3 regions of the Serratia sp. NPDC078593 genome follow, and region 3 is predicted to be linked to each of the others. Evidence: predicted binding sites of a transcription regulator. Region 3 holds the regulator's gene; each other region holds the start of a gene.

Region 1 (10,931 bases), on a different contig from region 3:
TGATGATCGCCTCGTTGTGCGCACTCAGTGATATCGCGTTAATTTGCGCCGGTATTTTTGGCGGAAGTGCACTGCTTAGCCGCTCATTATTATTGTTATCGCTGGTGACATGGGGCGGGGTTGCATTCCTGTTGTGGTACGGTTGGGGTGCATTTCGTACTGCATTCAGTCATTCGATAAAGTTAGCCAGCGTAGAAGAGATAAAACAAAGTCGTTGGCGAATCATGTTTACTATGTTGGCCGTGACTTGGCTTAATCCGCACGTGTATTTGGATACTTTTGTTGTACTCGGCAGTTTGGGAGGGCAATTGGCACCCGACGTGCGTTCGTGGTTCGCACTGGGCGCGGTTAGTGCTTCTTTGGTGTGGTTTTTTGCTTTGGCCCTGTTGGCTGGCTGGTTAGCTCCGTGGCTGAAAACCCAACTCGCTCAGCGCATCATTAACGGCTTAGTGGGCGGCGTAATGTGGTGTATTGCGATGCAACTGGCTTGGCAGGGCGTTAATTTATAAAATTACTACTAATCTGAATTTAAATAACTGTGGGATATGCTAGGTTTTATACCAAGAAACCGGCTGTTCTCGCAGGGAAGGCCGGTAATCAGAACAGCCTGTCATTAAGGAGACACTGTGAAGCTTAAAGCATTGGCTATGGCCGCAATGGTTGGATTAGGGACGCTACCTTTGGCGCTACATGCAGCGGAAGTACCAGAGGGGCCACACGTTGTTACGTCGGGGACTGCCAGCGTAGACGCCACGCCAGATATTGCAACGTTGGCGATTGAGGTCAGCGTGTCGTCCAAAGATGCCGCTCAGGCCAAAAAACAGGTTGATGAACGCGTCGCCCAGTATTTTGACTTCCTACAAAAAAGTGGCATTGAGAAAAAAGACATCAGTGCGGCTAATTTGCGCACTCAACCGGAATATGATTATCTGAAAACCGGTGAGTCGGTTCTGAAAGGTTACCGCGCGGTACGTCAGGTTCAGGTCACGCTGCGCCAGTTGGACAAATTGAACGGCTTGCTGGACGGTGCGTTAAAATCTGGCCTGAATGAGATTCGCGCTGTCGAGCTCGGCGTAGCGAATCCTGACGTTTACCGCCAGCAGGCGCGGCAGAAAGCCATCGAGAACGCCACCCAGCAGGCGGATTCATTGGCGCAAGGTTTCAAAGCTAAGCTAGGGCCGGTCTACAGTATTCGTTATCATGTTGCTAACTACCAGCCGATGCCAGTGGCACGCATGTACAAGGCGGCGAGTGCCGCACCAGAAAACGACGTTGCTCAAACTTACGAACAGCAAAGTATCCATTTTGACGATCAGGTGGATGTGGTGTTTGAATTGCAACGTAATACCGCGCAGTAATAGTACCAGATGCCTGACAAAAAGGTTCGCTACGGCGAACCTTTTCTGTTTTTAATCCTGCCGCAGAACTTGATGCCCATGGGCCAGCAGTGCATCGGTGACTTTGCGCATCATACGGCTTTCTGGCGCGAAGCGGTGCCAGAACAACATACGGCGTTGTAGCAGGCCAGGTGTCAGATCGACTAACTCGCCGGATGCCAATTCTTTCTCAATTTGCAGGTGGGGGATCATACAACAGGTTGTGCCTTGGCGTGCCAACTGCACGAAGGCTTCGGATGAGTTAACGATATGGCAGGGAACGCTGCCCGGCGATAAGTCGAAGTTTTGTTGCAGAAAGGCCTGATGCATATCGTCGAGATGATCGAACGCCACCGCAGGGGCTTTCAATAGTGCGGAACGTGTGACACCGCTTGGGAAATAACGCTCGGCAAAATCCGGCGAGGCGACGAACAGATAATCCAGTGCGCCCAATTGGTCCACTAGGCAGCTCGGCAACGGTTGCGGTTGAATACTTACTGCGCCAACAACCTCGCCACGGCGCAGGCGTTCTTGGGTGCGGGTTTCATCTTCTACCTGTAGATTTAGGCGGATCGGTGAATCGGCCAGCACCGGCTTGAGTGCTGGCAGTAACCATGTTGCCAGGCTATCGGCATTGACCGCCAACGAGAGCAGCAGCGGGGTATCAACGCCGGTATCATTACCTAGCCACTCTTCTTCCAGCAATTCGACCTGATGCAACAACGCCAGCAATCTCTGTCCTTGCTCAGTCGGGCGCGGCGGCACGGTACGTACCAATAACGGTTGGCCGAACAAGTTTTCCAACTGTTTGATGCGTTGAGATACCGCCGATTGTGTGATGCAGAGTTTTTGTGCCGCGCGCTCAAAGCCACGCTCACGGATCACCGCGTCCAGCGCTTGTAGCGTTCTATAGTCTGGGCGTTTCATCGGAGAGCTATCCCTTAAAGTCAGTTGATTTAGGCACTATGCCACAATTTGTGATCCTGCCAGAGTGCAAAACAGCGAATTACCTTATAATACGCACACGTTTTCGTACATAGGCAATGAAAATACCATGACGCAGGATGAACTGAAAAAAGCGGTAGGTTGGGCAGCGCTGGACTATGTTAAACCCGGCACTATTGTGGGGGTAGGAACCGGATCTACCGCCGCACACTTTATCGATGCGCTGGCTTCGATAAAAAATCAGATTGAAGGCGCAGTTTCCAGCTCCGATGCTTCTACCGCCAAGCTGAAAAGCTTGGGGATTCACGTGTTCGATAGCAACGAAGTTGATGAACTGGATATTTACGTTGATGGTGCCGATGAAATCAACGGTCAGATGCAGATGATCAAAGGCGGTGGCGCAGCACTGACCCGTGAGAAAGTGATCGCGGCTATTGCACGTAAGTTCATTTGTATAGCGGATGCCTCTAAGCAGGTCGATGTTCTGGGCAAATTCCCGCTACCGGTAGAGGTGATCCCAATGGCACGTTCTTACGTCGCTCGGGAGCTGGTGAAGCTGGGGGGTTTGCCGGAATACCGCCAGAATGTGGTTACGGACAATGGCAATGTCATCTTGGATGTGCATAACCTCACGATTATGGATGCCATCGCGCTAGAAAATAAGATTAACGCCATTGCTGGCGTGGTCACGGTTGGGTTGTTCGCTAACCGTGGTGCTGATGTGGCGTTGATCGGTACACCAAACGGCGTGAAGGTTGTCGAATAAATCAACCGCTATGATGCTTGGGCAGGATGCATATTTTTGCACTGGTGAGAGTCACACTGCCCATTCTTCAGACATATAATTTTTAGCAGAAAACATGTTTTATTTAATGCGCTAATTTTGGTGACATGTATCACACTTCGCTAGTTACGCCCCTTAAGCTTCTGTCAAATTCTTTCCCTTCGGTATTTTTCACCATAATCGACTCGCAACACTGAGGCTTGTGCTGGCGATCAGGCAATCGTTTGTATTGCCGCCCGCGTTATTTTTGTTATGTTGGTGAACGTGCTGTTCTATCACCTCGGATAACGCAGCCGCTTCTGAAGTCTGAACAATAGGGTCGGGTAAATGGCAAAAGTATCATTGGAGAAAGACAGGATTAAGTTCCTGTTAGTTGAAGGGGTTCATCAGAGCACGGTCGATAACCTGCGCGCTGCCGGTTATACCAACATTGAATACCATAAAGGTGCGTTAGACACCGAGTCACTGAAGGCGTCGATTCGCGATGCCCACTTCATCGGTATTCGCTCGCGCACACATTTGTCTGAGGACGTTTTCGCTGCGGCTGAAAAGCTGGTTGCGGTGGGATGTTTCTGTATCGGCACCAACCAAGTTGATTTAAAAGCGGCGACCAAACGCGGTATTCCGGTGTTTAACGCCCCATTCTCTAACACGCGATCCGTGGCCGAAATGGTGCTTGGCGAACTGTTGTTAATGCTACGCGGCATTCCTGCGGCTAATGCCAAAGCGCACCGCGGCGTGTGGAACAAGCTGGCGGTAGGTTCGTTTGAGGCGCGTGGTAAAAAGCTCGGTATTATCGGTTACGGCCATATCGGCACCCAACTGGGCATTCTGGCCGAAGGGCTCGGGATGAAAGTCTTCTTCTACGACATCGAAAACAAGCTGCCGCTAGGTAATGCGCAACAGGTGCGCCACTTGTCTGATTTGCTGAATATGAGCGATGTGGTGACGTTGCACGTGCCGGAAACGTTATCCACCAGAAATATGATGGGTAAAGAAGAGCTGGCGTTAATGAAACCAGGCTCGATTTTGATCAACGCCTCGCGCGGTACGGTCGTCGATATTCCGGCATTGTGTGACGCACTGGCCAGCGATCATTTGGCTGGCGCAGCGATTGACGTTTTCCCTGAAGAGCCTGCCACCAACAGCGATCCGTTTAATTCACCGCTGTGTGAATTTGATAACGTGATCTTGACGCCGCATATCGGCGGCTCGACGCAAGAAGCACAAGAAAATATCGGTGACGAAGTCGCAGGCAAGCTGGCGAAATATTCTGATAACGGTTCCACATTGTCTGCGGTTAACTTCCCGGAAGTGTCGTTGCCAGCACATGGCCCGAATTCAAGCCGTTTGTTGCACATTCACGAAAACCGCCCTGGCGTATTAACGCAGATTAACCAGATTTTCGCTGAAGAAGGCGTAAACATTGCCGCTCAGTATCTGCAAACGGGGCCGGAAATTGGTTATGTGGTGATCGACATCGAAGCGGAAACCGAGCGTGCCGACGCTGCACTGCAGCGAATGAAGGCCATTCAAGGCACCATTCGTGCACGTTTGTTGTTCTGAGATGAGGCCGAGAGTGAGCCAAAACGGCCGGGTTCTGGTGGCCTAGATGGCTGACAACATCGGCATCCGTTTGTTGTGTTGGGCGTAGCCTGCTGCGCCCGTCAATATAACCTTTCAGTTAACGGTTGGGCTGCACTGACGTATTCAGAAAAAATCACATCTGACTAGGCTTGCCAAACGGCGTTGGTTTAGCCTTTAACTATTCAGCTATCGGCCATGCCCAGACTTTAGACGGGGTGATGATTTCTGGCAGTGGAATATCCCACTGTTCTACCGGCAGTGTGTCAACCTGCTGACAATCATGCGCTAGCCCAATTGGATAAGTGCCACTGTGTCGCCAGTTTTGTAACGTGCGATCATAAAAACCGCCGCCCATACCGAGCCGCTGACCATGTTGGTCGAATGCCACCAACGGTGTCAATATCACGTCTAACTGATCGGGGGGCAAAACGTGACGCACGTCGAGTATTGGTTCACGAATATTGAACCGATTGTTCACCAGCAATGTGTCGGTAGCGTAACGTAGAAACAGCAAGTGACCGGCGCTAAACGGATGCAATACGGGGAGATAAACCTGTTTGTTCATCTGCCACAGACGTTCTATTAACGGTTGAGTATTGAGTTCACCGTCGAATGACAGGAATGCTGCCACACTGCTTGCCGCGTTAATCTTGGGGTGAGTGGCAATACGATCAGCAATCTGATTGGCAAAATCACGCTGTTGTTCAGCGGATAACGCGCGACGCTGTTGGCGGATTTGGTGACGAATGCGTTGCCGCTGTGCGGCAAACTGAGGCTGGAAAAGCATAGTTTGCATAGCGTGTTGAAATGGGTAACCCCATAAACCGCATGAAGGGAATCTCCGAGATGCCGTCGCAGGCTGTAACCCTTGAACCCATGGTTCAAGGTGAACGTGTTGTCACAATCTTTAGGCTTCTCGGCGAACGAGCATGCGCACCGATCGTGGATCATCACATTCTGTTGGTACTAAATATCGGCTCAGGGGACTGGCCCGCTGGCGAACATCTCAGAGAAATTTTTTACTCATTGCCGAAACCTGCGGTTTCAGCAACTTATGTTATTCGAATTGTGCATCCTGACGGTCAGCGATGCGACCTTGTTCAAGCAGTGCTTGTTCAATGGTCTGTTGCAGCATGCGAATACGTTGTTCCATATTGGCTGCATAATCACGAGTTTTCAAGCGTTCTTGAGCAAGTTCGTGACAAACATTCAACGCGGCGATGAAAACCAGCTGTTCTGTATTTGTGACTTTAGTGCGAACTTTTAGATCTTGCAACCGTTGATTAAGATCGTCTGCTGCCATGTTCAACGCATCTTGTTGCTCTGGCGGACAATTCACTCTTAATGAGCGGCCAAAAATTTGAATATCTACCGGTTGTGCAGACATGCCACCTTCCTGCCTCAATTTCGCGCCCGCTCCGGTCTGTCGAAGCGGGCGTCACTATATATACCCTAGTACCGAGATACAACCCCTTTTTCCAGTACCTGGTTGTAATCTACTGTGTGGCACGTTGCTCGTCAAAAAAGAGTGTTAAAACACGTACAAAACATCATGTTAAACTCAGACGGCGCGGTGTAAACCCACACACATACGGATTATAACTCGCCACTGCGGGGGCGTGCTTATCTGGTATAACCACGGACCTTGGTGGTAGCATAACACGAACTTATCCTGCCAACGATGACGAATACGCATGTCTATACAGAATACATTTCCAAGTTACCAATCTTTGACCGTGGCTCTCAATCAGCAAGCGGTGGCGTTAACCGCAGCTGAAATGCATGGGTTACTTAGCGGTTTGCTGTGTGGTGGCAACCGCGATGCCAGCTGGCAGACGCTGGTGCATGATCTGACCAACGAGGGCGTGGCATTCCCACAGGCGCTCAGCCAGCCGTTGCAGCAACTGTATGACATCACCCGTGAAACACTGGACGATGATGAGTTCATGTTCCAGTTGATGATGCCGGAAGGTGAAGCGGTAACGGTGTTTGAGCGTGCCGATGCGTTGGCCGGTTGGGTCAACCATTTCTTGCTTGGCCTAGGCATGATGCAACCGAAACTGGCGCAGGTGAAGGACGAAGTGGGCGAAGCGATTGACGATCTGCGCAACATTGCGCAACTGGGCTACGACGAAGACGAAGACCAGGAAGAACTGGAACAGTCGTTGGAAGAAGTGGTGGAGTACGTGCGTGTTGCTGCGATTTTATGCCACACAGAATTTAGCCGTCGTCAGCCAACCGCAGCAGAAAATAGCAAACCAACGTTACATTAAGCTAAGCCGCGAGATATCAGCGTATGGGTGGCCGTGAGCAACGGCGAACAGATTTCAGGAGAAGGACATGACTCAGCAGGAATACCACAATCGCCGTCAGGCATTGTTGGCTAAAATGGCGCCAGCTAGCGCGGCGATTATTTTCGCAGCGCCTGAAGCGACGCGCAGTGCAGATTCAGAATATCCTTACCGCCAGAACAGCGATTTTTGGTATCTGACGGGTTTTAACGAGCCGGAAGCGGTACTGATTCTGGTGAAAAGCGACGAAACGCATAACCACAGCGTCTTGTTCAACCGCGTACGCGATCTGACTGCGGAAATCTGGTTTGGTCGTCGCTTGGGGCAAGAGGCCGCGCCGGCCAAACTTGGTGTGGATCGTGCCTTACCGTTTGATGAGATCAACGACCAGTTGCATTTGTTGCTTAATGGACTGGACGTGGTGTACCACGCCCAAGGTGAATACGCTTACGCGGACGATATTTTCTTCGCGGCGTTGGACAGGTTGCGTAAAGGCTTCCGTCAAAACCTACAAGCGCCCACAACCGTCATCGATTGGCGTCCGTGGTTGCACGATATGCGTTTGTTCAAATCGCCAGAAGAAATTGCTGTTATGCGCCGCGCCGGTGAAATCAGCGCGCTGGCGCACACCCGCGCGATGGAAAAATGCCGTCCGGGCATGTTCGAATACCAGTTAGAAGCAGAAATTCATCACGAATTTGCTCGTTTAGGCGCACGGTATCCTTCCTATAACACCATCGTTGGCAGCGGCGAGAATGGTTGCATCCTGCATTACACGGAAAATGAAAGCGAAATGCGCGATGGCGATTTGGTATTGATCGATGCGGGTTGTGAGTATCGTGGTTATGCCGGGGATATTACCCGTACTTTCCCAGTCAATGGTAAGTTTAGTCAGCCGCAGCGTGCGGTATATGACATTGTTCTTGCCTCATTGAACAAAGCGCTGGAGATGTTCAAGCCGGGAATCAGCATTCGCGATGTGAATGAAGAAGTGGTGCGTATTATGGTTAATGGCTTGGTTGAGCTGGGCGTGATGACCGGTGAAGTAGAGCAATTAATTGCTGAACAGGCGCACCGCCAGTTCTTTATGCACGGCCTGAGCCATTGGTTAGGGCTGGATGTGCATGACGTTGGCCATTATGGTTCGCCAAGCCGCGATCGCGTGCTGGAGCCGGGGATGGTACTGACGGTTGAGCCGGGCTTGTATATCGCACCGGATGCCGACGTGCCGCCAGAATACCGCGGTATTGGTATTCGTATTGAAGACGATATTTTGATCACCGCTGACGGTAATGAAAACTTCACCGCCAGTGTGGTGAAAGACGCCGATGCGATCGAAGCGCTGATGGCGGCGGCAAGATAACATGAGCGTAATCATTGTCGGCGGAGGTATGGCTGGTGCGACGTTGGCGTTAGCTATTTCGTCGCTGACTCAAGGAAGGGTTAAGATCGATCTGGTTGAGGCAACTTGCCCGGTGGATCGTTCGCATCCGGGCTTTGACTCGCGGGCAATCGCCCTGGCACAGGGCACCTGTCAGCAATTGACGCGTATCGGCGTCTGGCCTGCGCTACGTGATTGCGCTACGGCAATCACGCATGTACATGTCAGCGACCGCGGTCACGCGGGTTTTGTCAATCTATATGCACAGGACTATCACGTCGAAGCGCTTGGTCAGGTGATTGAGTTACATGATGCTGGTCAGCGATTATTTGCTTTGTTGAACAAGGCGGCGGGCGTGACGGTGCATTGCCCCGCTAAAGTGGTCAACGTACAGCGGAGCGTTGAGCGTGCCGACGTGCAGTTGGATAATGGCCAGCGTCTAAGCGGCCAATTGCTGGTAGCGGCGGACGGTTCGCGTTCAGCGTTGGCACAGGCTTGCCAAGTACAATGGCAGCAGCAGGATTATTCTCAGTTTGCCACTATCGCCAATGTCACTACTGAGCGAGCGCCAGAAGGTCGTGCCTTTGAGCGATTTACCCAACACGGCCCGCTTGCGTTGTTACCCATGTCACAGGGCCGCAGTTCGCTGGTGTGGTGCCATGCGCGAGAAGATCGCGACAAAGTCGATAGCTGGTGCGACGCGCGTTTTCTCAGTGAGTTACAGCAGGCGTTTGGCTGGCGATTAGGCCGCATAGTGAAAGTAGGGCAACGTCATAGTTATCCGCTCAGTTTGTTGACCGCTAACCAGCATGTTACGCATCGGCTGGCGCTGGTGGGGAATGCGGCACAAACGCTGCACCCGATTGCCGGCCAAGGCTTTAATTTAGGCTTGCGCGATGTGATGTCGCTTGCGGAGCAACTTGCCGAAGCGGCGCTGAGCGGTGACGACTTGGGTGCTTATCCGTTACTGAGCCGTTACCAACAACGACGGCAGCAAGACCAACAGGCGACGATCCGTGTAACCGATGGTCTGATCAAACTGTTTGCCAACCGTTATGAACCACTGCTGGTGGGGCGTAATCTCGGTCTGATGGCAATGGAACAGTTGCCGCCGGTGCGTGATGCCTTTGCTAAACGTACGTTAGGATGGGTTGAGCGCTAACCGTAGTGATATTTAACGCGTTTTTAAGGAACTAAGCAGCATGCAATCATTTGATGTGGTTATTGCCGGTGGCGGGATGGTCGGATTGGCGCTAGCCTGCGGCTTGCAGGGCAGTGGTCTGCGTGTCGCGGTGCTCGAGCACCGCCAGCCAGAAATATTGCCACCGCCGCCACAGCCCGCGCTGCGCGTTTCAGCGATCAACACAGCCAGTGAACGTTTGCTACGGCATCTTGGCGTGTGGGATGACATTGTGCACCTGCGGGCGAGTGCCTACAACGCGATGGAAGTGTGGGATCGCGACAGCTTCGGCAAAATCGGTTTCCGTGGTGACGAATGTGGTTACAGCCATTTGGGGCATATCATTGAAAATGATGTGATCCAGCAGGCATTGTGGCAAAAAGCCGCTGGGTTGTCTGACATCACATTGATAACTCCTTCAGCGCTCAAACAGGTAGCTTGGGGAGAAAACGACGCCTTTATAACTCTTGATGATGGCCGAATGTTGAGCGCGCGTTTGGTGGTCGCGGCTGATGGGGCGAATTCGTGGCTGCGTCAGCATGCTGATATTCCGTTGACCTTCTGGGACTACCGCCATAGCGCACTGGTTGCCACTATTCGCACGGAAGAGCCACATTTGGCCACCGCGCGGCAGGTTTTTCATGGCGACGGTATTTTGGCGTTTCTTCCGTTTAGCGATCCGCACTTATGTTCGATTGTTTGGTCGGTCGCGCCGAATGAGGCGGAACGCCTGAAACAGCTCACGCCGGAACAGTTTAACCGTGAGCTAGGCATGACCTTTGATATGCGTCTTGGCGCGTGTTCATTAGAAAGTGAACGGCTAACGTTCCCGCTTATTGGCCGTTACGCGCGTAACTTTGCCGGGCATCGGCTGGCGTTGGTGGGCGATGCGGCACACACCGTGCATCCGTTAGCGGGGCAGGGGGTTAATCTGGGCTTTATGGACGCAGCTGAATTAATTGCTGAACTGAAGCGTTTGCAACGCCAAGGCAAAGATATCGGTCAGCATCTCTATTTGCGCCGCTATGAACGTCGACGTAAACACGGGGCTGCGGTGATGCTGGCCAGTATGCAGGGGTTCCGCGAGCTGTTTGATGGCAACAATCCGGCCAAGAAACTACTGCGTGACGTTGGCTTAAGGTTGGCAGACAGTTTGCCGGGTGTGAAACCAAAACTGGTACGGCAGGCCATGGGGCTGAACGATTTGCCGGCGTGGTTAGCGTAATCGCTGTTTTGATTTTCCCCTGTTGGCCTATTCGGCTCTTCATCCACGCTGCTGTGTTTTGATCCGCAAAACGCAGCAGTACCATCACTTTTCCTTATATTACCTTTCATTTGAAATAATCTAATTTCACGTCATTTTTTGCATTAGTTTTTCTAATTCGTG
Region 2 (10,931 bases), on a different contig from region 3:
GGCGGTCTTGGTGTTAGGCGGTCAACGCGCCGTGCCGAAACGGTTGGAGGAAGCGGGGTTCAGTTTCCACTATATTGAGTTGGAACAGGCGTTAGAGGCGGTGATTAACCCACAGACGTAACCTAGCGGGCGCAACAATGCGCCCGCTAGGCCAGTTACTTCAATGCGCCGGACAAAAATTGCTGCAAACGGGGGCTTTTCGGTTGGGTAAAAACCTCCGCAGGGGCGCCTTGTTCTTCTATCACCCCTTGATGCAGGAAAATCACGTGGTTGGAAACATGGCGCGCGAACTCCATCTCATGCGTCACCACCACCATGGTTTTCCCCTCTTCCGCCAGCTTTTGCATAATACGCAGCACTTCCCCGACCAATTCAGGATCGAGCGCTGAGGTCGGTTCATCGAAAAGCAACACTTCGGGTTCCATCGCCAACGCACGGGCGATCGATACGCGCTGTTGCTGACCACCGGACAGATGCACCGGGTATTTGCCTCGCGCCCGCGCATCAATGCCCACTTTATCCAGATAGCGTACCGCGCGATCGCGTGCTTCCGCTTTGCTCAACCCCAGAACCTGAATCGGCGCTTCCATCACATTTTCTAACACCGTCATGTGGCTCCACAGGTTGAAATGCTGGAACACCATGGTCAGACGCGTACGTAACAGTTGTAACTGTTTTTTGTCGAAGACGTTTAGCTGGCCATCTTTGTCGCGCACCATGCGAATATTTTCGTTATTCAGGCTAATGGTGCCTTCGCTAGGCTTTTCCAGAAAGTTAATACAACGCAAAAAAGTGCTTTTACCCGAGCCTGAAGAGCCAATAATACTGATCACGTCGCCAGCATGCGCTGCCAGCGAGACGCCCTTCAACACTTCATGCTCACCATAACGTTTATGCAGTTCTGTGACGGCTAATTTAGTTTCCGACATGATTTTATTCCCGTCATTCAACGTTGAGTCACATGCACCATCCAGCGTTTTTCCGCCTTGCGGAACAGACTGATTAGCACATAAGAAATCACCAGATATAACACCGCCGCGATGCCAAACGCGTAAAAGGGCTGATAGGTTGCCGCATTAATGTCACGCGCCACTTTTAACAAGTCGGGAACCGTTGCGGTAAATGCCAGCGCGGTGGAGTGCAGCATCAAAATCACCTCATTGCTGTAAGCCGGCAACGCACTGCGTAGTGCGGAAGGCAAAATAATGCAGCGATACATTTTAAAACGCGAAAAACCATAAGCATTGGCGGCCTCAATCTCACCGTGCGGCACCGCACGGATTGCCCCGGCGAAAATCTCGGTGGTATAGGCGCAGGTATTAAGCGTCAGTGCCAAAATGGTGCAATTCAGCCCGCTGCGGAAAAAAGCGTTAAGCAATTCGGTGCCACGTACCACCTCCAGGCTATACATGCCGGAGTAAAACACCAGCAACTGAACATACAATGGCGTGCCGCGAAAAATATAGGTATACAACCACACCGGGAAACGCACCCAGCGTAACGGCGAGACTCGCGCCACCGCCATCGGAATCGACAGCAGCCCCCCCATGATCACGGAGGCAATCAACAACCACAAGGTGACTGCCACGCCGGTGAAACGATAACCGTCGCTCCACAACAGCGCTTGCCAATACTGTTGCACGATCTCAATCATAGTTCGGCCCTCTTGACGCCCAGTGAATAACGCCGTTCAAGCCACCACAACACGCCATTGGAAACAGTGGTAAAAATCAGATAAACCACTCCAGCCACAATGGCGTAAAAGAAGGGCTGATAAGTGCCTTTACCCGCCAGTTGCGTCGCTTTCACCACATCATTGAGCCCCAAAATCGACACCAATGCGGTGGCTTTCAGCATCACTTGCCAGTTATTGCCGATACCGGGCAAGGCAAAACGCATCATTGCCGGAAACAAGATACGGCGAAAAATCTGCCCGTTGCTAAAACCGTAGGCGGTTGCCGCTTCGATTTGCCCGCGCGGCACCGCCATATAGGCGCCACGAAAAGTTTCGGTGAAATATGCCCCATAAATAAAGCCCAAGGTGATAATACCGGCGCTAAGAGGATCGATATCGATCTGCGACAAGCCTATCGCCTCCGTCACGCTGTTCAAGGCGATTTGCACCCCGTAGAAGATCAGCAACATCAACACCAGATCGGGGACGCCGCGAATCAGGGTGGTATACATGCCAAACACGGTAGCAATCAGGGGGTTTTGAGAGAGTTTACCGCCAGCGCCGATCAGACCAATCACCACCGCCAGTAGTACAGAACTGAGCGCCAGCTCCAACGTGACCAGAGCGCCCTCGAATATCAGTTGGGAGTAGCCTTGCAGCATTTACTTCATCCTGTCGTCATTGGGCATAACCTGGGGGCAATGCCCCCAGGATGGATGCAGTCGTGCGCGGGGTTAGCCGCCGTAGACGTCAAAATCGAAGTATTTTTTCGCAAAGTTGTCGTAAGTGCCGTCTTCACGCATCTCGGCAAAGGCTTTATCGAGCGCTGCTTTCAGCTCGGTATCGGTTTTACGCAAGCCCATACCGGTGCCGACGCCAAAGAATTTATCGTCTTTCACCGCTTCACCGGCGAAAGCGTAATTTTTACCCGGCGGTTGTTTGAGGAAACCGTCACTGCCAGCCACTTCATCCTGGAAAGCGGCATCAATCCGCCCCGAAGCCAGATCGGCGTAAACCAGATCCTGATTCTGGTAAGGTACGACGGTTACTCCCTTAGGCTGCCAGTACGCATTAGCATAAGATTCTTGCGTCGTGCCCTGCAGCACACCGACGCTTTTTCCTTTCAGCGACTCTACCGTCGGCAGGATGGTCGATCCTTTTTGCGCAATCAGGCGCGAGTTAGCAGCATACAATTTGTCGGTAAAGGCAATTTCCTGCTGACGTTTCTCGGTAATCGACAGCGAGGAGATAATAGCGTCAATTTTTTTGGCTTTCAGTGATGGGATCAGGGCATCGAAATCACTCTCGACAAAGGTGCACTGCGTATTGATACGTTTGCACAGCTCTTTGGCCAGATCGATGTCGAACCCAACCAATTCACCTTTGGCATTCTTGGATTCAAAGGGTGCGTAGGTGGGATCGGTGCCGATCTTGAGCGTAGCTGGAATAGCGGCATAAGCGCTGCTGGCCGCAGCCAGCGCTATCGCCAAAGGAAGAGCTAAAAAACGCTTGTTCATACATTTCCCTCAAATTGATTTTATCGATGTCACTACGGACATTATTTCCCCACCAAATCAATTTGCAGTAATCGTGCCACATTGCTTGCGACAGTCGGAGGGAACGGCTCCGAGCGCCACAAAACTGTTTCCGGGGACGATAACCGCAAAATTAAACCGACCATTTAGGGTCGCGCTACGGGCTACAACGCTATGCCAGCGCCATGAAACAGTGTGCGTGGTGACGAGGGATCATTATGGTGCATTCATTGTGCTAATACAGTGCGTTGTTGCACAAATGTGCCAATTTGGGGATTTTTTTGTTAATTAGCGCCTTGCCAACGGGTGAACAAATCTTGCGGTAATTCGATATCGAACTGATCGATAACGCGATTTACCGTTTGATTGATAATGTCGTCAACGCACGTGGGCTGATGATAAAAAGCGGGTACCGGCGGCATGATCAATGCGCCCATCTCGGCGGCCTGAGTCATCAAACGTAAATGCCCCAGATGCAGCGGAGTTTCCCGCACGCACAGTACTAAACGGCGGCGTTCCTTCAATACCACATCGGCGGCGCGGGTTAGCAGACCGTCACTGTAACTGTTGACGATGCCCGATAACGTTTTGATAGAACAAGGTAAGATCACCATGCCCAGCGTTTTGAATGAACCGGAGGAAATACTGGCGGCAATATCACGCGCATCATGCACCACGTCAGCCAACGCCTGAACTTCACGTAGGCTAAAGGGCGTTTCCAGCGCTAAGGTCTGCCTTGCGGCATTGCTCATCACCAAATGGGTTTCTACATCGGCGACACCGCGTAAAACCTGTAACAACCGAACGCCATAGATAGCGCCGCTGGCACCGGAAATGCCGATGATGAGTCGTTTCATGAGGGTGTCTCTGCCAAAAAATTGTAAGGATCTGGCAAACTTTGCCGTAATGGCGTGGGATAAGCAAGTCAGGGAAGGTGAATGCACCGCGGCGGACGCCACAGTGCATTGATTTAACGCGGCTTAACCCTCGTTATGCATTTCCAGGTTTTCCGCTTCGGTCTGACCACGCAACACTTTCGCATCGTCGTTGCGCAGAGATTCCAAATATTCCAAATAGCTTTGGTCGACATCTTTGGTGACGTAAATCCCATTGAATACCGAGCACTCGAACTGGGTAACGTCGGGATTCTCTTCGCGTACGGCCTCGATCAAATCGTCGAGATTTTGGAAAATCAACCCATCGGCACCGATGATCTGACGGATTTCATCTACTTCACGACCATGGGCAATCAGCTCATTGGCGCTCGGCATATCAATACCATAGACGTTCGGGAAGCGGATTTCTGGTGCCGCAGACGCCAGATAAACCCGTTTTGCACCGGCATCACGCGCCATCTCAACAATTTGCTCAGACGTCGTCCCCCGCACGATCGAATCGTCGACCAGTAACACGTTTTTATCGCGGAATTCCGCACGGTTAGCATTCAGTTTACGGCGAACTGACTGACGACGAGCCTGTTGGCCAGGCATAATGAAGGTACGGCCGACATAGCGATTCTTCACGAACCCCTGCCGATACGGCTTATCCAGAATACGGGCGATTTCCAGCGCGATATCGCACGAGGTTTCCGGGATGGGGATCACCACGTCAATATCCAGATCTTCCCACTCGCGCGCAATCTTTTCACCCAACTTTTGGCCCATGCGTACACGGGCGCTGTAGACCGAGATTTTGTCCATGAACGAGTCCGGACGGGCAAAATAGACGTACTCAAACAGGCACGGGTTATTTTTCGGGTTTTCTGCACACTGCCGCGTAAACAGTTGGCCTTTATCGGTGATATACACCGCTTCGCCGGGCGCGACATCGCGTAAGAATTCAAAACCTAGCGTATCCAGCGCCACGCTTTCGGAGGCCACCATATACTCATTACGGCCGTCTTCCAGGGTGCGCTTACCGATCACCAGCGGGCGAATGCCATTGGGATCGCGAAACGCCACCAGACCGTGGCCGATAATCATCGCCACGCAGGCATAAGCGCCCCGCAGTTGCTGATGCATCGCCGTAACGGCGGTGAAGATGTTGTCAGACTCCAGCGGATAATGCGGGAAACGATCCAGCTCAGCGGCCAGCACGTTCAGCAGGATTTCGGAATCGGAGGTGGTGTTGATGTGACGGCGGCCACTTTCGAACAGCGACTGGCGCAGTTCATGGGCGTTGGTCAGGTTACCGTTATGGGCCAGCGTAATGCCAAAAGGTGAGTTGACATAGAAGGGTTGAGCCTCTGAAACGCTGGAGCTCCCTGCCGTTGGATAACGAACATGGCCGATACCCATATTGCCCTGCAAGCGCAGCATATGCCGCGCTTCAAATACATCCTTCACCAAGCCGTTTGCCTTACGCAGGCGGAACCCGTTATGGGCATCAATGGTGACGATGCCTGCGGCATCCTGTCCACGGTGCTGCAGCACCGTCAACGCATCATAAATCGACTGGTTTACCGGCATAAAACCGGCGATACCAACAATACCGCACATGTTGTCTTTTCCTCATCAGCGCTACCGCCCCGGTAAATGGGTCGGTAAGAAACTCGACGTGCTCTGCAGGTAGTCAAAGAACCACCTGATGATATAACTGAACTGGGGGATCAGCTGCGATTGTTTCCAATCTGCGCTCTGTGAAAAACCGGTAAACGTGTCCAGGAAGAACAGGATTGCCGCGACGATCAACACCCCGCGCAATGCGCCGAAACAGATCCCCAACACCCTATCGGTTCCTGACAGCCCGGTTTTTTCAACCAATGAGCTAATCACATAGTTAACAATAGCCCCTACGATCAGGGTCGCGATGAACAAAATGGCAATCGCGATCCCGTTCCGCACCAGTTCATCTTCAAAACGAGTGAAGTAGACGGCAAGGTAAGAGTAGAAATGGCTGGCGACAAAGAACGCACATCCCCATGTCACAAGTGACAATGCTTCGCGAACAAACCCACGGATCAGGCTCACCAGAGCCGAAAATCCAATCACCGCTAAAATGACGTAATCAATCCAGACCATGAACTATTCCAATAACGAATCGCCCCACATCTATTTCGCGGCGAATTCTAACAGAAAAAGAAAACGTTTGCGTAGGGGATTTCCCTACTACGTTACAAATAAAAAGCGGCGATGAAAAATTCTCAATCGCCGCGCCTACATAGCTGTTGTGCCAACCTACACGCCGTTCGGCAAACAACCTGTGGAGCTGAGAAAAACCGCTCAGCGTACGCTGTATGGCTTCACTTGCCCATTTAAGCCGCTGATCGATTTCAACGATGGCAGTGATGATTGCAGTTTCTGCTTCGAGGCGTCAGGCCCAACATAAATACGGGTGATCTCCCCCTGTATCGGTGTTGCAGGTACGCTGAAGGCGCGATAACCCGACAACCGCAACGAAGCAACAATCTCATTAACCTTGGCAGCATTCTTCAGTGCTCCCAACTGCACCACATAAGCCTGTCCTGCTGGCGCTTTCTCTTGCACCGGTTTGGGTTCTGGTTTCGGCTGCGGCTTCACCTCAGGTTTCGGCTGCGGTACTGGCTTTGGCTTGACCTCTTCCGGTTTTGGTTTCGCTGGCTGTGCCGGTTTGGTTTCAACCGGTGGTGCGGTTATCTTGCTCGATTGCTGTGCCGCCTGATGCGATGCCGCTTGGTTAGCCGCCTGTTGCTGGATCAGCGTTCCTGCCCCTTCCGGTGGCTGGGAGGGCAAAGGTTGGCTCACCGGCGGCAAGACGTCATTTTCCTGTGGATCGCCCGGTTTTGGCACCAGCGGAATCGCAGCAAAGTCATCTTCATAATGCTTTTTTTTGCCATCCAGCAGCCCTGGCAGGATAATCACCCCCAGTGCGACCAAAATCACGGTTCCGACCAGTCGATTCTGAAATTTGCTTGCCACTCACACTCCCCGCATTTCGTCTAACGCCGCCATCACCTGCGCAACGGTGTGGAACGATCCACAGACGATCACAATATCTTGATTATCCGCATCCCGCATCGCTTGACGCCAGGCACTTTCCACATCGGCAAACTGCTGCGGTTCCACCACATATTGTGCTAGCTGTTCCGCACTGGCACCGCGCGGGCCCTCCAGTGGCGCGCAATACCACGCATCAACCTGATCCCGTAGGCAAGCCAGCGTACCGGCAATATCTTTGTCCGACAACATGCCGACGACCGCACGCACTTTACCGCCGTTACGGGGTAATTGCGCTAACCGGCTGGCCAAATAACCGGCAGCATGCGGGTTATGTGCGACATCAAGGATCAAAAGTGGCTCATGCTGAACAATCTGAAAACGCCCCTGTAACGTGGCCTGTTGCAAGCCGGTGAAAATCGCCCGTTCATCGATCTCCAGCGCCGAATAGTGCAAAGCCGCCAACGCGGTAGCCGCATTGGGCAACGGTACATTTGGCGTAGGTAAATCGGTCAACAACGTCTCACCGCCCTGCCACTGCCAACGATCGCCCTGCGGGCTGAAGTGCCAGACATCGTCGCGACGATACAGCAAAGCGCCCAACGCATCGGCAACCTGTTGGATAGAGGCTGGCATATCGCCCTCGCCGACCACCGCCGGTTTACCTGCGCGGAATATGCCGGCTTTCTCGCGGCCGATGCTTTCACGATCGTCACCTAACCAATCGGTGTGATCCAGCGCGATACTGGTGATAACCGCAACATCCGGGTTAACGATATTGGTGGCATCCAGCCGCCCACCCAGACCGACTTCCAAAATAACTACATCCAACTTGGCCTGACGGAAGAGTTGCAACGCCGAAAGCGTGCCAAATTCGAAATAGGTCAGCGAGGTTTCGCCACGCCCAGCCTCAATCGCGGCAAAAGAGCGGCAGTGCTCTGCTTCACTCAGTTCTTCCCCTTGAATACGCACGCGCTCGGTATAACGCACCAGATGCGGCGAACTGTAGACGCCAACTCGCAACCCGGCCGCCAGCAGAATCGCCTCCAGCGTACGACAGGTGGTTCCTTTACCATTGGTGCCAGCAACGGTGAATACCGTCGGAGCCGGGGTAAGTAAATCAAGATGCGCCGCAACACGCTGTACGCGTTCCAGGCCGAGTTCGATCGCCTGGCTATGCAGACGTTCCAGATAATGAAGCCACGAGCTCAAAGGCGACGTGGCTTGGGGAATTTGGTGGTTTTGCATGAGTCCCATCACTGAACTTGGGTTCATTAATCCATCAGGGCACCACCCTCACCGCGGTAAAGGCGATGCACTACGTTACAGCCGCCGCTTAGCCACAAAGCAACCGTTGCGCGCCGCAGCGAAAACCCATGCCCGCTGCGGCGGGTGCAACCACTTATCCCTCAGCCGGATTCTCCGGTGCGAGAGTCGGTTGCGCATCATCAAATACCGGCTGCGGCTGGTTGGTCAGCTTAGACAGGATACTGGCCAATGTCTGACGCATCTCAGGGCGACGAACAATCATGTCAATCGCGCCTTTTTCGATCAGGAATTCACTGCGTTGGAAGCCAGCCGGTAATTTCTCACGCACCGTCTGTTCAATCACGCGTGGACCCGCAAAGCCTATCAAGGCTTTCGGTTCCGCGATATTGATATCCCCCAGCATTGCCAGGCTAGCAGAAACGCCGCCCATGGTCGGATCCGTCAGCACCGAGATATACGGCAGACCGCGCTCTTGCATCTTCGCCAACGCTGCGCTGGTTTTCGCCATCTGCATCAGCGACATCAGCGCTTCTTGCATACGTGCGCCGCCGCTGGCAGAGAAGCAAACCAGTGGGCAGTTATCTTCCAACGCCTGCTCGACCGCTCGCACAAAGCGCGCACCAACGACCGAAGACATTGAACCGCCGATAAAGGCGAATTCAAAGGATGCCGCTACCACCGGCATACCGTAAAGCGTCCCTTTCATCACGACCAGCGCATCTTTCTCGCCCGTCGCTTTCTGAGCGGCCACCAAACGGTCTTTATATTTTTTGGAGTCTTTAAACTTCAGCGCGTCTTTCGGCTCCAGTTCACTGCCCAGTTCCACTTCACTGCCTTCATCCAGCAGCGTATGCAAACGCATACGCGCAGACATGCGCATGTGGTGGTCGCATTTCGGGCAGACTTCCAGGTTACGTTCCAGCTCGGCGCGGTAGAGAACCTGACCGCAACTGTCACACTTAGTCCAAACCCCTTCAGGAATGCTCGCCTTACGGGTTTGGGTGATATTGCTCTTGTTTAGAATTCGTTCAATCCAGCTCATCGATGACCTTTCTGTTTGAACCTGGCAGAGACGCCAGTTCGCAGTTCATGCTTTAACAATCCTCCTGCAATAACCGCCAATACAAAAGCCGCTGAGCCCAGTGCGACAGACGCACGGTTGAGCCATTAGCTTTTAGGGCGTTCGCAGGAACAGACCATAAATGCCGCTCATTAAACCATATTGGCTCGACGCTGTGGACAAAAAACTGGTCGAACCGATAGGTTGAGCGATGTTTTTACTGTTTTTGCTGACGGGCCGCCGCGCGTTTATGACGCCATATTTCAATGATGCCCGGCAAAATTGACACCACGATAATAGCAACAATCAGCAGTTTCAGGTTTTCCTGCACCACCGGGACGTTACCAAACAGATAACCCGCATAGGTGAACAACAACACCCAAACAAACGCGCCGATCACGTTATAAGCTGCAAAGTGGCGATAGGACATGTGCCCCATACCGGCAACGAATGGGGCAAAAGTGCGTACGATCGGCACAAATCGCGCTAAAATAATGGTTTTACCACCGTGCTTTTCATAGAACTGATGGGTTTTATCCAAATAGCTGCGGCGGAAAATTTTTGAGTTAGGATTGCTGAATAACTTTTCACCGAACAACCGACCAATGGTGTAATTGACCGCATCGCCCAATATCGCCGCAGTGACCATCAACGCCACCATCGTGTGTACGTTCAAGTCGTTGGTCGGCAGCGACGCCAACGCACCTGCAACAAACAGCAGAGAGTCCCCTGGCAGGAACGGTGTAACGACCAACCCAGTTTCGCAAAACAGAATCAGGAACAAAATAGCGTAAACCCACATGCCGTATTGCGCCACCAGCTCCGCCAGATGCACGTCGATATGCAGAATAAAATCAATAATAAACGTAATGATGTCCATAGGTGTTCTCTTGACGCCGGGTATCTCTGCCCAGCAGATTATTCAGGGAGTTCAGTCAAACATTTAGTCATCAGCCAAAAACAGCGGCCCCATCGATGGCCGCGGCAAGCCGAAACGCTCGGGGTAATCCACCGCCACCAGATACAGCCCTTCTGCTTTTGCCGTCGCGGCGGCCAGATTGCGATCTTTTAGCGCCAGCAGTTCAGCCATCCAGTTTTCATCCTGATTGCCACAGCCAATTTCCATCAAACTGCCAACAATGTTGCGAACCATATGATGTACAAACGCATTCGCCTTAATGTCTACCACGATATATTGCCCGTGGCGCGTAACCTTAACGTGTTTTACATTACGCCACGGCGTACGCGACTGACACTGCACAGCACGGAAAGAGGTGAAATCGTTTTCACCCAATAATGCCTGCGCCGCCCGCTGCATACGATCGGCATCCAGCGGGTGATAAAAGTGGGTCATCCCTTGCTGTAATACCGCCGGGCGATAGCGATGGTTGAAGATGACATAGCGATAGCGGCGTGCGGTAGCGCTAAAACGCGCGTGGAAATCGTCACTCACTTCGCTCACCCAACGCACGGCAATA
Region 3 (10,931 bases):
TTCGCAGCCGGAAACAAAATAAAAAACCGATGCGTAACGCCAGTTTAGTCAAAACAGCAATAAATGTGGCGCAAATGCAAACTTGGAGTAGGCGTTTGTTGCGCAAATACGCACACGATGAAAATACCGCGTTTAGCATGCATCTGCGAGGGTAATTTCCCGCAGCATACCGGCCGCAAGGCAGAAGCAGCCACTGGCTACCTGGGCGGGAATGGTGACGCTTTCACCCGCCAGCGCCACGAAGATTTCACTGCCGACGGTAAACTCAAACTCACCAGAAATAACGTGGGTTTGCAGTGCGTGAGCATGTTTTTGCAGTTGGCCGAAGGTGCCGGCATCAAAACGCACTTCTGCAGCGGCAGTACCGTCACTCATCTTACCTTCACGACGGGCGAGGCCATTGTCCAAAGATGTAAACGGCGTCGCCGCAATAAATTTCAACATAAAGCCGATCCTTATAACCTGTTGGCACGTATGATAGCCGATCGCACCGCGCGAATACAAAGGCGATGAGGAGTGAGGCTACGCCGGGCAGGGTATGAAAAACAGTCAGCTGTGGCAGGAACCAATAGATGAGTGGGGCAGCAAGATTTGGTGCGTCCGAGTGGACTCGAACCACCGACCCCCACCATGTCAAGGTGGTGCTCTAACCAACTGAGCTACGGACGCACTGAGCTGCTTTTGAAATTTGGTGCGTCCGAGTGGACTCGAACCACCGACCCCCACCATGTCAAGGTGGTGCTCTAACCAACTGAGCTACGGACGCACTGAACTGCTTTAGGAATTTGGTGCGTCCGAGTGGACTCGAACCACCGACCCCCACCATGTCAAGGTGGTGCTCTAACCAACTGAGCTACGGACGCATCTTTTCCTGTCTGTCATGGCTGACAGCGGGGACGAATATTAGCGAGCTACCTGCGTGCTGGCAAGGGGAAAAGCGCAAAATTATCTGCTATTTCACCCGACTGCTGCGCTTATGTGCAGAGAGGTGGTTTTTTCTGCAATCGCCGAGTGTTGCTACCGGCTGACGTTGGCAGCCGGTAAAACTCCGTTTAACGCGTCGAACGCTGCATGATCAACGCAGGAGGTTGGCGTTGCAGCCAGCGCATGCGCCAGAGCATCATAATTGCCGCAAAAGTCAGGCCAATAATGAAACCAATCCAGAATCCGCTCGGGCCCATTGCGGGCACGAAAACGTCGGTCAGCGCCAGCAGATAGCCGCTTGGCAATCCCAACACCCAATAGGCAACAAAGGTGATGAAGAAAATTGACCGCGTATCTTTATAGCCGCGTAAAATTCCGCTGCCGATCACCTGAATGGAGTCAGAGATCTGATAAATAGCGGCTAAGAGCATCAAATGTGAGGCCATCATCACCACTGCCGGGTTGTCGTTATACAGCAGGGCGATCGGTTCGCGTAGGGCGACAGTAAACAGTGCGGTGCAACTGGCCATAGCGATACCGACGAAAATCGCCGAGTAGGCGGATACGCGCGCCGCATCTACGTCGCCTTCGCCCAAGCGGTGGCCGACTCGAATCGTCGCACCAACGCCTAACGAAAGTGGGATGACGAACATAAGAGAACTGAAGTTTAATGCGATCTGGTGACCCGCAACGGCGACGATACCGAGTGGCGATACCAACAGCGCCACCACGGCGAACAGCGTGACTTCAAAAAATAGCGCCAATGCGACCGGCATGCCGATGGCGATCAAGCGCTTCAAGGCAGCCCAATCCGGTGTTGAAGCATTGTCTGTCAGTTTAATATCACGCTGTGACGGCGCACGGGTTGCGTACCAACGCATTAACAGGAACATGATCCAGTACACGCTGGCGGTCGCGACACCACAGCCTACGCCGCCCAATGCGGGCATACCGAGCTTTCCATAGATAAAAACATAGTTAATCGGAATATTAACCAGTAAACCAATAAATCCGATCACCATGCCCGGTTTGGTTTTAGACAGACCTTCGCACTGATTTCGCAGCACTTGGAAGAAGAGATAACCCGGCGCGCCCCACATAATGGCATGCAAATAACCGACGGCTTTCTCCGCCAGTTGGGGATCAATATTGTGCATCATATTGAGTAGATATTTGCTGTTATACAGCACCACCATGATGAGCACCGAGACACCGGAAGCCAGCCAGAAACCCTGACGCACCTGATGCGCAATGCGATCGCGTCGGCCTGCCCCGTTGAGCTGGGCGATAACAGGGGTTAACGATAACAGCAGGCCGTGGCCGAAGAGAATGGCGGGTAGCCAAATTGACGTGCCGACCGCAACGGCGGCCATATCCGTGGCGCTGAAAGCACCTGCCATAATGGTATCTACCACACCCATCGCCGTTTGGGATATTTGCGCGATAATTACCGGGATAGCAAGAGCCAATAAACTACGCGCTTCAATAAAGTACTTCTGCACGCATACACCTTTTTGATTATTTAGCGATTGAGGAGGGTTGTCGATCAATGACAACAATTAAAAATAGCGGAATTTTTTCAAAACAATTGTACCTGCTCATGTCGCATTAGCAAATGCCGCGATTAAATCGCGGATAAATGCGCCGATGCGCATTTTTTGTCGTTGCAGGTTTGGATTTCTCCGGCTATCTGGGGCAAACTGGCGCATAAGCGCTTTACATCTATTTTAAAGAGGCACACATGTTTACCGGTATCGTACAAGGCACCGCGCCGCTGGTTGCTGTTGAAGAAAAACCTAACTTTCGTACTCACGTCATTGAATTGCCAGAACACTTATTGCCTGGGTTAGAACTGGGCGCCTCGGTGGCGCATAACGGCTGTTGCTTAACCGTCACCGCCATCAACGGTAATCACGTGAGTTTTGATTTGATCAAAGAAACGTTGCGTTTGACCAATCTCAGTGATCTTACCGTCGGTGATAAAGTGAACGTTGAACGCGCAGCCAAGTTCAATGACGAAATCGGCGGGCATCTGATGTCTGGCCATATTGTGTGTACTGCGGAAATTGCCAAAATTTATACCTCCGAAAATAACCGCCAGGTATGGTTACGTATGCCGACCGCAGAACTGATGAAATACGTTTTGCATAAAGGCTTCATTGGTATTGACGGCATTAGCTTGACCATTGGTGAGGTAGTGAATAACCGTTTTTGCGTACATTTGATCCCGGAAACGCTAGAACGTACCACGCTAGGTAAAAAACGCCTAGGCGATAAGGTCAACATTGAAATCGATCCGCAAACACAAGCGGTGGTGGACACCGTAGAACGTGTGTTGGCCAGCCGTGAAGCGGCGATGGCGGTTGCCGCTGAGTTAGCACCAAAGCCTTGAGTCGGGCATTCTGTTCATTATTATCGACAACCAGAGGAGCAAAAACGTGAAGTTTTATCAGAAAACGTTGATGTTAGCGGCGCTGATGGCACTGGCTGCCTGTAACAGTACGACAAAAAACAACGCGGCGTCACCCGCGGTGGATGCGGCAAGCGATTCCTGCGGCGCGGCGCAATATCAGAACTACGTCGGCAAACCTCTCTCGTCGTTGCAAGGCGTGCGAATCGATGCGCGTCAGGTTCGGGCTATCCCTTACAATGCTGCCGTGACCATGGATTTTAACATGAGTCGCCTTAATTTTTTGGCGGACCGTGATGACAAAATCATCCAGGTTTATTGCGGTTGATCGATGTTCGGTAAGAAAACACTCTGCTCCGGCTTTGAGCTTGATGACGAAGTCGCCTGATGGCCAGAGATAGCCGGGCATAGTGTAGCTAGGGGCGCTCCGGTGGCTTACGCCACTACGACTCCGTAGCCACGCTTTCCCTAATAACGGACTTTGTCAGCAGTCAGAAACCCTGCTTCGGCAGGGTGTTTTACGTTGTAGGCGATTTAACGTGGTACGCGTATTCCACCCTGAATGCCTTTCGGGCTAAATACCACTTGCCATAATTGAATATCACGCGCGCGAAATGCACCAGCACAAGCGTTCAGGTAATAACTGAACATGCGTTCGAACCGCTCAGAGTAACGTGCAGACAGCTGTGGCCAGGCCTGTTGAAAGCGTTCATACCATGCCATCAACGTGCGATCGTAATCCGCACCGATGTTATGCCAATCCTCCATCACGAAGTGGTCTTCACTGGTTTTCGCAATATGCTTGATGGACGGTAAACAGCCATTCGGGAAGATATATTTGTTGATCCACGGATCAACATTCATATCTGTCCGATTTGAACCGATGGTATGCAACAAGAATAATCCATCGGGTTTCAAATTGCGTTTTACCACGTTAAAGTAGGTACGGTAATTTTTAGGGCCAACATGTTCAAACATACCAACGGAGACGATGCGATCAAACTGCTGATGCAGATCGCGATAGTCTTGTAGTTGGATATCAACGTCCAGCCCGGCACAGCGCTGTTGCGCCAGCTTTTGCTGTTCGGCGGAGATGGTCACGCCGACAACCGATACGCCGTAATTTTTGGCAGCAAAAGCCGATAATCCCCCCCAACCACAGCCGATATCCAGCAGCCGCATGCCGGGTTGTAATTGCAATTTCTCGCAGATCAGGCGCAACTTGCCTTCTTGTGCCTGTTCGAGGGTGGTGGCGTCCTTCCAGTAACCGCAGGAGTATTGCATATAGGGATCGAGCATCAGGGTAAAGAGGTCATTACCAAGGTCATAATGCTCTTTGCCGACAATCCATGCGCGTTTTTGGGACTGTAAGTTGAGTAGGCGAGCGGCGGCGATGCGTAGCGTGTCTTTAATGTGGCGGGGGAGTTTTTGCTCTAAACCTGCTGCGATGACGCGATGAAAGAATTCGTCTAATCGTTCGCATTCCCACCAGCTATCCATATAACTTTCGCCAAGACCCAGCGAACCTTCCTGTAATACACGTTTAAAGAAATCGGGGTTTTTAACCTGTATATCAAAAGGACGTGAACCGTTTATTTCAATATCGGCCATGCTGAGCATTTCATGAGCAATACGATACCAATGATTGTCTTGGATGCTCAGATCTTCTATACACGATGAACTCATAGCTTCTCCATCACCTTTCTTCTGACTTATGGCCCGATAGAAAAAGCGTAGTCAATTTCTGCGGGCACATACGTACACCAACGGAAACCTTCACCGCGGTGTCTGATATCCGATATGAACAGAGGGAAATTCTGAGAGGCCCAAGTGATAGGGGGCTTGGGCAAACGCATCAATAAATAAATTGTGACGCCACACGCGTCCGCAAAGTTACTTGCAATACAAAGATATTATCTGTGTTATTTTTGAAGGTCGTTTTCGAGTATAGGCCTGCCGAGGCGCTTACTCAACTGTAAAACGCACTCGGCAAATATATTTTTTAAGTGACGATTAACACTTGCGGTTATAACGCTGAGTTAGCGTGTTCCCCCAGAAGATTCGTCACCGTTTTACCTCGTTGCATCAGATAACCCAGCGCGGCCAATACCACGGTAGAAACCATCACCGTCGTTGTCGCCAATAGCGGTTGTTCAATATAGGCAGAAACCAGCATGCTGGCGATAAAACACAAACCGAGCTGCAAGGTGTTTTGCAGCGCGGCTGCTTTACCGGTGCTTTCTGGGAACGGCGTCAAGGCGTTCGCCACCACAATCGGGTAGGTGGCCCCGTTCACCAACGCCATAAAGCAGAACGGAATCAGCAGGGTGGTCAGGGTTGGTGAAGTGAGTGTTGCCACCAGATACAATGCCAGCATGCTGATGCCATACGCGGCTAGCAGCCAAGGCAGCAGCGTGTTGCCTTTCATCCGATTTAACGCCGTCCGGCAGCCGTATCCCCCTAACAGAAATGCCAATGTTTGTGGCACATAACTCAGGCCGATGTCATTTGGGCTGTAGCCCATATTGCCAAGTATGAACGGGGATCCGGTAAGCCAGGCGAAGAAACCGGCTGAACAGGCGGCGAATACCATCACATTACCGCTGAATACCGGTGATTTCAGCAACTGCAGGAAACCTATGCCGCTTTTGCCCTGTGCCGCGGCTTCCTGCCGTGAGCTGTCTTTGAGCAGCAGCGTTGGCAGCAGTAGGAGAAGGGTAATACCCAGCAGAACGGCGAAAATTGAACGCCATCCCATATGATTTAACAGCCATGCGCCAACCAACGGTGCCAGTGCGGGTGACAGTGCAACCAATGGCATAATGGTGGCGAATACGCGGTTTGCGCTGCCTTCACGATACCGATCGATGACGATCGCTTGCCAGCTAACGGCGGCAGAACAGACGCCAATGGCTTGAATAAAGCGCAGTGTCCACAGTTGTACGGCGTTATCCGCCCACATCATGCCAAGACAGCCGAGGCCGAACAGCGTCAGGCCGATCAATAAAACCGGTTTACGACCCAGACGGTCGGACAGTGGCCCCCACAATAATTGCGCAAAGGCGAAGCCAGCGAGAAAAATGCTAAGGCTGGCGCTGATGGCGCCGGCAGAAATTTGCAGTTCTTGCTGCATCACGCCGAAGGCGGGCAGATACATGTCTGTGGCCAGATAGCCGAGCATGCTTAAGCCAGCCAGATAGAACATAAATCCAAAGTTTCGCATGGTCTTTCTCATTAATTTTATGTTGGTGCAGGTTTTTTTTAGCGCCGCAAGTGTATCTGGCTGGATCTCTGCTTGTGAAACGGTAATATTTGCAAAGTGCTGTTAAAAAAATTGAAGGCAAAGCGATGTGGTCTGAATATTCCCTTGATGTTGTTGATGCGGTTGCGCGCACCGGCAGTTTTAGCGCGGCGGCACAGGAGTTACATCGTGTGCCGTCTGCGGTCAGTTATACCGTGCGTCAGTTGGAGCAATGGCTTGCCGTACCACTGTTTGAGCGCCGTCACCGTGATGTGGAGTTGACGCCCGCGGGGGCGCTATTTGTTCATGAAGCACGCGATGTTATCAAAAAAATGCTCAACACGCGGCGTCAATGTCAGCAGGTCGCTAACGGTTGGCGCGGGCAGTTAAAGATAGCCGTCGATATCATTGTTAAGCCGCAGCGTAGCCGACAGTTGGTACTGGATTTTTATCGCCATTTTCCAGATGTAGAACTGTTGGTACAACCGGAAGTGTTTAACGGCGTATGGGATGCGTTAATCGATGGCCGGGCAGATATGGCAATTGGTGCAACCCGCGCGGTTCCAACCGGTGGTGGTTTTGCTTTTCGCGATATGGGTTTTATGAACTGGCTGTGTGTCGTGAGTGCCGATCACCCGTTAGCGGGGTTACCGGGGCCGCTAAATGATGAGCAACTACGGCCGTATCCCTCATTGGTGTTGGAGGATACGTCGCGAACGTTGCCAAAACGCGTGACGTGGTCACTGGATAACCAGCGGCGGTTGGTGGTGCCAGATTGGGTGTCCGCGGTGGATTGCTTGTGCAGCGGTTTATGTGTCGGCATGGTGCCCGCCCATCGTGTGTTGCCGCAGGTTCAGCGTGGGGAATTGGTATCGCTGCAACTTCCTGAGCCATTTCCACCCAGCGCCTGTTGCCTGACATGGCAACAAAATGCGCAATCACCGGCGATGGCCTGGTTATTGGATTACCTTGGTGACAGTGACACGCTGAATCAGGAATGGTTGAGTGAAGAGAACCTACCGGAACGCCCTGAGAAGGCGCCCCGGCAATAATGCTTAGCGGCGGTAATCAACGAAGGGGCCATCGGCGACCGAGCGACGCTCGATCAGCTTAGGGTGGACTTCAATCACCTGCGACTCTTCACGCTTACTGATAATACGATCCAGCAACATGGTAAATGCCATCTCGCCGAGGCGCTCTTTGGGTTGATGAATAGTGGTCAGCGCCGGGGTGAAATAGCGCGCATTGCGCACATTGTCATAACCGATCACCGAAATATCCTGTGGTACGCGCAAACCGAGTTCATCAGCGGCGCAGATCGCGCCCATGGCCATAATGTCACCACCGCAGAAAACGGCGGTGGGGCGGTGTTTTTGTGACAAAATCTGGTGCATCGCCTTGTAACCGGATTCTGGCTCGAAGTCACCTTGGACGATCCATTCATCGCGAACGTCAATATTGGCCTCTTGTAACGCTTTCAGGAAGCCTTGGTGACGGCCGCCGCCGGTATTACGTGAGAGTTGGCCGGGAATGGCGCCAATGTCGCGATGGCCGCGTTCAATCAGGTAACGCCCCGCCAGATACCCGCCCTCAAAGGCATTATCGATAATGCTGTCGGTGAAATCGCCGCGTGCTGCGCCCCAATCCATGACGACCATCGGAATATTGCGGTGATCCTCCAGCATCCCGAGCAGTTGATCGGGATATTCGGAACACATCACTAGCAGACCGTCGACACGTTTTTGCGCCAGCATGGCCAGATAAGCGCGTTGTTTATCGAGATTATTGTGGGAGTTGCACAGAATCAGTGTGTAACCTTTGCTGTAGCAGCTGTTTTCCACGGCTTCAATCACTTCGGCGAAATAGGGCGCTTCACTGGACGTGGCGAGCAGACCGATAGATTTAGTGTGGTTAACCTTCAGGCTACGTGCCACGGCGCTGGGTGAATAGTGTAACTCTTTGATGGCAGCCCAAACGGCCGCTTTAGTTTCTTCGGCGACGAAACGGGTCTTATTGATGACGTGCGAAACGGTGGTGGTGGAAACGCCCGCGCGTTTGGCCACATCTTTAATCGTTGCCATGTAAAGAATGACTCCTGAACCCACATGTTGCAGCATGTAAGCATGTTGTTAATCGTTTGCCCGCGTAGATCCTTCTCTAGAGTCACGAAAACTTGGTTTTTAGTGTGGAAGTTGTCAGCCACTTGACTCAGGAGGGACGCATTGACCGCTACGCAGTAGTGAACTGCGAATTTTGTCGCATATTGAGCAAAAGGGGAAGATCTAATAGGAGTTATAGACAACAAGATTTTATCGGCGAACTGTGGGAAAATGATTTGACGCACCAAGGTTGTGGATTTTATGCTTATCCAAATAATTTGATCAGGAGCTTCTCATGGATACCGATTTGAAAATGTCTTTGTTCACCACGGTGTGCGCACTGGCATTAATTATTGTTTTTAGCTTTACCGCTGCACTGAACTGATCTCGCTAAAAGAAGGGCCGTTCCTAAACAGAACGGCACCTTTTATCTCACGGCCGTTACGCCAAGTTTTCTGTCACGAATGCCCAGTTAACCAATGCCCAGAAGTTTTCCAGGTAGTTTGGACGCGCATTACGGTAATCGATGTAATAAGCGTGCTCCCAAACGTCCACGGTCAGCAAGGGTTTGTCTTCACCGGTCAGCGGCGTGGCGGCATTGGATGTGTTCACGATAGCCAATGAGCCGTCGGCTTTCTTCACCAGCCAGGTCCAGCCAGCACCAAAGTTGCCCACCGCTGATTTGGTGAATGCGTCTTTGAAGGCAGTAAAAGAACCGAAGGATTGGTTAATGGCCTCTGCGACTGCGCCAGTCGGTTCGCCGCCACCTTGTGGTGACAGGCAATGCCAATAGAAGGTGTGGTTCCACACCTGTGCGGCATTGTTAAACACACCGCCGTTAGAGGTTTTGATGATCTCTTCTAGCGATTTGCCTTCGAACTCGCTGCCTTTCACCAGATTATTCAGGTTTACCACGTAGGTGTTGTGATGCTTACCATAATGATATTCCAAGGTTTCTTGGGAAATGTGCGGTTCGAGGGCATTTTTCGCGTATGGTAGTGCAGGTAATTCAAACGACATTGCTTTCTCCTTTATATACAGCGCTATTGTTCCAACGTTGGCCGTTAAGCATCGGCATCAACGATAACCCTTCATACTTCACGTTGCTTGAGTGTTGGCTGCCTTCCGTCACCCTGGTCACATAGTGGGCTATGCTCCCAGGGATTCATTCAGTTGCCGCCTACAAGCAACTCGAATTATCTTGGGTATAAATGGCTTTGTTTTTATTGTGGTTATTAATCTTAACAACTTTTAAGGTGAATAAAAGGTTTAAAGCGTGCTAAATCACGCTTTGGTCAAAGCATCCGCAGATTGGATGAAGAGAGGCATGTTGCCCAATGTTAGATTGCGTCATGGCATATTAACGAATGGTTTTGGGTGTCATCACGCGGCGAGCGCCGATGTAATGGCTTTGCCAGTAGTCACTATTGAGTTTGCTGATACGAATCTCTTCGCCGGTGCGCGGTGACTGAATAAACTGACCGTTGCCAAGATAGACGCCAACATGGTCGGCGACACCGCGATTGTTGATGCGAAAGAACACCAAATCACCACTTTCCAGCTCGTTTTTCTTGATTGGAGCGGCATCGCGCAAATGGTACATTTCGTTAGCGGTGCGCGGCATTTTGATTTTCATCACATCTTTATAGGCATAATAAACCAGCCCACTGCAATCAAAACCGGTGCGTGGCGAACTGCCCCCCCAACGATAGGGTTTACCCATTTGGCTCATCAGCTTGGCCAAGGCGGTCTGCTTCGCATGTTGATAGCGTTTTTTATGTGCTGCACTGAGTTTCGGTGGACGAGTATTGTGCTGCAGCTTTTCACTGCGTAACCGATGCGTGTTCGTTAAACCAGCGGTGCGATGGCGACCATAACCTTTTTTGTAGCCTTTTTTGGGCGGTGTGACGTTTATTTTCGCACTGTGTATCGCTTTGCGTGTTGATTTAACCCGGGTGGATTTTTTAGCCGTTTTGATGGTTGTGTTTTTAATCGTCTTTAATCGAGGCGTTTTTTGCGGCGTGGTGGTTTTGGCCTTTTTAGCGGCCTTTTCTGCTTTCTTTTTTTTACGTTCGCTCAGCCGTGCTTCATTCACATGGCTTTTACGTAGATCAGCGCTAACGCCAGACGATGGCGCAGCCTGTGCCAAATTTAACAACACTTGAGCAAACAACAACGCAAAAAGCGCAATAATTAAACGCATGTTGACGACACCAACCCTGGACAGGAACCCGCGACAGTATTCCGTAAAGACACG

The links. Region 3 encodes PurR, which represses purine synthesis genes. Its sites were predicted from a motif close to CANGCAAACGTTTGCNTG; they were not measured.
Region 1: serA (phosphoglycerate dehydrogenase) is a predicted target of PurR. The motif match lies at 3,319-3,336, and genes of this name have one in related genera.
Region 2: cvpA (colicin V production protein) is a predicted target of PurR. The motif match lies at 6,287-6,304, and genes of this name have one in related genera.

The regions. Positions count from the first base shown of each region.
Region 1 covers NZ_JBNNGK010000011.1:6,948-17,878, forward strand. The annotation lists gene argO (arginine exporter ArgO) at 1-509, shown strand, start outside; gene ACQKDS_RS13235 (oxidative stress defense protein) at 627-1,358, shown strand; gene ACQKDS_RS13240 (LysR family transcriptional regulator ArgP) at 1,410-2,303, opposite strand; gene rpiA (ribose-5-phosphate isomerase RpiA) at 2,431-3,087, shown strand; gene serA (phosphoglycerate dehydrogenase) at 3,433-4,671, shown strand; gene ACQKDS_RS13255 (5-formyltetrahydrofolate cyclo-ligase) at 4,871-5,479, opposite strand; RNA gene ssrS (6S RNA) at 5,527-5,708, opposite strand; gene zapA (cell division protein ZapA) at 5,750-6,079, opposite strand; gene ACQKDS_RS13270 (YecA family protein) at 6,387-6,965, shown strand; gene pepP (Xaa-Pro aminopeptidase) at 7,033-8,346, shown strand; gene ubiH (2-octaprenyl-6-methoxyphenyl hydroxylase) at 8,348-9,526, shown strand; gene ubiI (FAD-dependent 2-octaprenylphenol hydroxylase) at 9,567-10,769, shown strand.
Region 2 covers NZ_JBNNGK010000007.1:83,819-94,749, forward strand. The annotation lists gene ACQKDS_RS09975 (TIGR01777 family oxidoreductase) at 1-121, shown strand, start outside; gene hisP (histidine ABC transporter ATP-binding protein HisP) at 156-929, opposite strand; gene ACQKDS_RS09985 (ABC transporter permease) at 947-1,654, opposite strand; gene ACQKDS_RS09990 (histidine ABC transporter permease HisQ) at 1,651-2,337, opposite strand; gene hisJ (histidine ABC transporter substrate-binding protein HisJ) at 2,410-3,192, opposite strand; gene ACQKDS_RS10000 (UbiX family flavin prenyltransferase) at 3,495-4,067, opposite strand; gene purF (amidophosphoribosyltransferase) at 4,191-5,708, opposite strand; gene cvpA (colicin V production protein) at 5,730-6,230, opposite strand; gene dedD (cell division protein DedD) at 6,432-7,106, opposite strand; gene folC (bifunctional tetrahydrofolate synthase/dihydrofolate synthase) at 7,107-8,372, opposite strand; gene accD (acetyl-CoA carboxylase, carboxyltransferase subunit beta) at 8,527-9,435, opposite strand; gene ACQKDS_RS10030 (DedA family protein) at 9,671-10,333, opposite strand; gene truA (tRNA pseudouridine(38-40) synthase TruA) at 10,397-10,931, opposite strand, start outside.
Region 3 covers NZ_JBNNGK010000005.1:79,162-90,092, forward strand. The annotation lists gene ACQKDS_RS07670 (cupin) at 133-444, opposite strand; tRNA gene ACQKDS_RS07675 (tRNA-Val) at 593-669, opposite strand; tRNA gene ACQKDS_RS07680 (tRNA-Val) at 690-766, opposite strand; tRNA gene ACQKDS_RS07685 (tRNA-Val) at 787-863, opposite strand; gene ACQKDS_RS07690 (MATE family efflux transporter) at 1,053-2,426, opposite strand; gene ACQKDS_RS07695 (riboflavin synthase subunit alpha) at 2,666-3,316, shown strand; gene ACQKDS_RS07700 (I78 family peptidase inhibitor) at 3,363-3,662, shown strand; gene cfa (cyclopropane fatty acyl phospholipid synthase) at 3,869-5,020, opposite strand; gene punC (purine nucleoside transporter PunC) at 5,361-6,557, opposite strand; gene punR (DNA-binding transcriptional activator PunR) at 6,683-7,627, shown strand; gene purR (HTH-type transcriptional repressor PurR) at 7,631-8,656, opposite strand; gene ACQKDS_RS07725 (YnhF family membrane protein) at 8,970-9,059, shown strand; gene sodB (superoxide dismutase [Fe]) at 9,116-9,694, opposite strand; gene ACQKDS_RS07735 (C40 family peptidase) at 10,035-10,877, opposite strand.